Regions from separate parts of the Micrococcus lylae genome, predicted to be linked through region 1. Evidence: riboswitches for the same ligand, from Rfam matches in the RefSeq annotation. Region 1 holds a riboswitch; the other holds the start of a gene.
What was found. Region 1 has a riboswitch for thiamine pyrophosphate ahead of thiC (phosphomethylpyrimidine synthase ThiC). Riboswitches for the same ligand answer to the same signal wherever they lie in the genome.

Region 1 (2,380 bases):
GAGCAGAAGTGCGCGGTCTTCGCCGGTTCGGCCGGGAGGGTCTCGTCATGGAACTCCTCGGCCAGCTGCGGATCCAGGGACAGCCCGAACTGATCGCGCCAGCGGAACTCGAAGCGTGCCTTGGACAGCGCGTCGTCCCGGTCGCGGGCGCCGGGGTGACCCTTGGCGACGTCGGCGGCGTGCGCGGCGATCTTGTAGGTGATCACGCCGGTCTTCACGTCGTCCCGGTTCGGCAGGCCCAGGTGCTCCTTCGGCGTGACGTAGCAGAGCATCGCGGTGCCGTAGCGGGCGATCTCGGTGGCGCCGATGGCGGAGGTGATGTGGTCGTACGCCGGGGCGATGTCCGTGACCAGGGGCCCGAGCGTGTAGAACGGCGCCCCGTGGCAGAGCTCCTGCTGGCGTTCCACGTTCTCCCGCACCAGGTGCAGTGGGATGTGGCCGGGGCCCTCCACCATCACCTGCACGTCGTGCGCCCACGCCCGCTCCGTCAGCTCGGCGAGCGTGTCGAGCTCGGCGAACTGGGCGGCGTCGTTGGCGTCCGCCACGGAGCCCGGCCGCAGGCCGTCGCCCAGGGAGAACGCGACGTCGTAGCGCGCGAAGATCTCGCAGAGCTCGTCGAAGTTCTCGTAGAGGAAGTTCTCCTTGTGGTGGCCCAGGCACCAGCCGGCCATGATGGAGCCGCCGCGGGAGACGATGCCCGTCACGCGGTCCGCGGACAGCGGCACGTGGCGCAGCAGCACGCCGGCGTGGACGGTCATGTAGTCCACGCCCTGCTCGCACTGCTCGATCACGGTGTCCCGGAAGACCTCCCAGGTCAGGGCCTGGTGGTCCCCGCCGACCTTCTCGAGGGCCTGGTAGATCGGCACGGTGCCGATCGGCACCGGGGAGTTGCGCAGGATCCACTCGCGGGTGGTGTGGATGTCGTCGCCCGTGGACAGGTCCATCACGGTGTCTGCGCCCCAGCGGGTGGCCCACTGCAGCTTGGAGACCTCCTCGGCGATCGAGCTGGTCACCGCCGAGTTGCCGATGTTCGCGTTGACCTTCACGGCGAACGCCTTGCCGATGATCATCGGCTCGGACTCGGGGTGGTTCACGTTCGCCGGGATGATGGCGCGGCCGGCCGCGACCTCGGAGCGCACCAGCTCCACGTCCACGCCCTCGCGCAGGGCGACGAAGCGCATCTCCGGGGTGATCTCGCTGCGGCGGGCGTAGTGCATCTGGGTGACGCACGCGCCCTCCTTGGCGCGCAGCGGGGCACGGCGCTCGCCGGCCCATTCCTGTGAGGCGGCGCCGCGGCGCACGGCCGAGCGGCCGTCGTCGAGCAGGTCGCGCTCGCGGCCGCTGTACTCCTCCACGTCACCGCGGGCGCGGATCCAGTCCTCGCGCTGTGGCGGCAGGCCCTGCGCCGGGTCGCAGCCCGGACCCATCGTGCGGTAGACCCGCAGGGGCTCGTTCGGGGTGCCGTCCGGGGAGTCGTCCTGGGTGATCTCGGTGACGGGGACGCGGATGCCGTGCTCGGCGTCCTCGAGGTGGGCGAGACGGTGGGTGCGGTAGTTCTCGGGCGCGGACATGCGCCATCACTCTCCTTCTTCCTTCGCCGGCATGATCCGGACAGGTTCAGACGGTTGTCAGGCGGCATCAGCCCGATCTCAGTCCCGTGCCGTGGGACTCCCGTGGGGGTGCCCTGGACGCTAGCACAGTCCGTGGCGCGCGTCTCATCTCACCGGTTAGGGTGCGTGGCGACGACGGAGGGAGACAGACAGATGACGGAGGAGACGGGCGCCCTTGCAGCGGCCGCAGCAGGCGTGCCGGCCGCAGCGGGCGCACAGGCGGTGCCGCGGGTGCTGAGCATCGCAGGATCGGACAGCGGCGGCGGCGCCGGGATCCAGGCCGACGTGAAGACGATCGCGGCCTGGGGCGGCTACGGGATGACCGTGGTGACGGCCGTGACGGCGCAGAACACGCAGGGCGTGCAGGCGGTGCACCCGCTGCCGCCGGAGGTGGTGCAGGACCAGCTGGATGCGGTCGGCTCGGACATCGCGGTGGATGCCGTGAAGGTCGGCATGCTCGGCTCGCCGGCGGTGATGGAGGTGGTCTCCGCTTGGCTGGAGGGTTGCGCGGCCCCGGTGGTGCTGGATCCGGTGATGGTCGCCAGCAGCGGGGACAGCCTCACCGCCGTGGACGCCGCGGCGTGGGTGCGGCTGCTGGACGCCGCCGACCTGGTGACACCGAACGTGCCGGAGCTGGAGATCCTCACCGGGGAGAGGCTGCCGGACTGGGAGAGCGCCATGGAGGCCGCCGGAGAGCTGGCGGAACGGCACGCGGTGACCGTGCTGGTCAAGGGCGGCCATCTGGACCCGGACGAGCATCCGGCCGGCGT
Region 2 (2,380 bases), on a different contig from region 1:
GCCACGCCCACCACCACGGTGGGCAGCACGAACGGCACCGTCACCACGGCGCGCAGCGCGTCCCTGCCCGGGAACGTGCGCCGGTAGAGCACGAAGGCCGCCGGCAGGCCCACGGCCAGGGACAGGGCCGCGCCGGCCGCCGCCATGCCCAGGGTGTGGCCGAGGATCCGCCAGGTGCGCTCGCGGCCGAGGACCTCGCCGAAGGCGGTGAGGTCCAGGGCGCCGTCCGCGGTGACGCCCCGCAGGAACATCGCGCCGACCGGCCACAGGAAGAAGACCGCGAGGAAGGTCAGCGGCAGGACGGCGGCCAGCAGCCACCAGGCGCCCAGCCCGTCGCCGGACGGCCGGGCGCGCGGCCGCCGCTGAAGGACGGACGGCAGGCTCACGTGCTCAACGGTCCTCGCGCAGGGCGGTGAAGTCCTTCAGCCACTGCTCGCGGTGCTCTGCCACGGCCTTCGGGTCCGGGGTGATGGGGTCCTCCGCCATCTGCGCGTTCTCCGCCCACTCCTCGGGCAGTTCGACGGACTCGTCGATCGGGTACATGTACATGGACTCCGGGAACGCCTCCTGGAACTCCTCGGACAGCATGAACTCGATGAACGCCTGGGCGCCCTCCGGGTTCTGCGCGCCCTCGACCACACCGGCGAACTCGGTCTGCGGGGTGCAGGTGCCCTCCACGTTGCCGGTGGTCGGCGCGTAGGCGGGGGAGGAGGAGTAGGAGAGCACGAGCGGGAAGTCGCCCTCGCCGTCACCGCCGGAGAAGTCGGTGTAGTAGGCGTCGGACCAGGAGGAGGCCACCTTGGTGCCGCCGTCCAGGGCCTTCGTCCACCAGTCCTGCCAGCCGTCTTCACCCTCGGCCTCCACGGTGGCGGCCAGGAAGGCCAGGCCGGGGGAGGAGGTGACCGGGTCGGTGACCACGAGCAGCTCGGCGTACTCCGGCTTCGTGAGGTCGTCGAGTCCCTGCGGCTCGTCCATGCCCTTGTCCTCGAACCACTCGTGGTCCACGTTGACGCAGACCTGGCCCTGGTCGATCGGGATCATCTTGCCCTCCACCACGCGGTCCTTCGCCGACTCCGGCAGGCCCTCCGGCGTCACATCCGCCAGGACGCCGCCGTCCACGAGGGTGTGGGTGGAGTGGTCCTCCACGCCGTAGACGCCGTCCACGGTGGGGGAGTCCTTCGCCAGCAGCAGCTGGTTGACCACGGTGCCGGCGTCGCCGGGGGCGGTGGTCTTCAGCTCGTAGCCGGTCTCCTCGGTGAACTTCTCCAGCAGCTCCTTCGGGGGCTCGAAGGAGTCGTGGGTCATGATGGTGACCGTCTTCTTCGGGGCGTCCGAGCCCTGCTCCTCGGAGGATCCCCCGCCGGTCTGGTCCGCCACGGAGCAGGCGGACAGGGCCAGGACGGCCAGGGCGGACAGGCCGAAGGCGGCCGTGCGGGAACGGGCAGTGGTGTGGGACATCGTCTGTCTCGGCCTCCTGTGGTGCGGAGGGGCCCGGACGCCCACACCCGGACGGGGCGCGGAGCATCCGAGTTGAGAGGTTCTCGACTTCCTTCGCCGGTACGGGCCGGAGCAGGTTCGAGGGTCTGCGCATCGGGCGCACTCTCAGCGCCCCGTGCGGGCGCTCCCCTGTCGATGTGCGCCCCACCCTACCGGCACCGGCGGTGCGGCGGGAAATGCCGGTCAGGGGCCGTCGTCGGGAAGGAGACCGGGCGCGGTGCGCCCGCCATCCTGAGGCACGACGACGGCTCCTTCGCTTCCCGCGTCCGTCTCGCCCCGTACACTGCCTGACGTGAACGAGGCCACTTTCAACGCGCGCGACGGCGCGGCCCACGGCGAGCGCATGCCGGGCGAATCCCACCCGGCGGGCGACCGTGCGCGCCGGCAGCGGATCCGATCCATCGAATCCGAGTGGAACACCTCCCGCCCGCACCGGCTCTGGCCGCGGATGCTGGTGCTGGTGCTCATCGCCGCGGGCCTGGTCATCACGGTGGAGTTCGTGCAGGGCCTGTCCCAGATCATCGCCCCGGTCTTCCTCGGCCTGAACTTCGTGGTGGTGGTCTACCCGGTGCAGGCGTGGCTGACCCGCCGCGGCCTTCACCCGGTGTTCGGGGCCACCGTGTCCGTGCTGCTGGTGGCGGCGGTGTTCTGCGCGTTCGTGGGCCTGCTGTTCTGGTCCATCCTCGAGCTCGTGGACGCCCTGCCGCAGTACACCGGCGAGGTGCAGGCGCTGGTCGTGGACGTCAGCGACCAGCTGATCGCGTGGGGCCTGTCCCCGGAGGCCGTCCAGCAGCAGGTGAACGGGATCGACTGGAAAGACGTCTCCGGCGCCGCGGTGTCCACGCTGACCGCCATCGCCACGAACACGTGGGCCGTGTTCGGC

Region 2: linked by a shared signal. The riboswitch ahead of FM125_RS00525 (thiamine ABC transporter substrate-binding protein) and the one ahead of thiC (phosphomethylpyrimidine synthase ThiC) in region 1 are both predicted to bind thiamine pyrophosphate.

Annotation. Positions count from the first base shown of each region.
Region 1 is NZ_FUKP01000014.1:29,903-32,282, forward strand. It holds gene thiC (phosphomethylpyrimidine synthase ThiC) at 1-1,571, opposite strand, end outside; TPP riboswitch at 1,573-1,685, opposite strand; gene thiD (bifunctional hydroxymethylpyrimidine kinase/phosphomethylpyrimidine kinase) at 1,764-2,380, shown strand, end outside.
Region 2 is NZ_FUKP01000005.1:6,827-9,206, forward strand. It holds gene FM125_RS00520 (ABC transporter permease) at 1-380, opposite strand, end outside; gene FM125_RS00525 (thiamine ABC transporter substrate-binding protein) at 391-1,458, opposite strand; TPP riboswitch at 1,530-1,638, opposite strand; gene FM125_RS00530 (AI-2E family transporter) at 1,790-2,380, shown strand, end outside.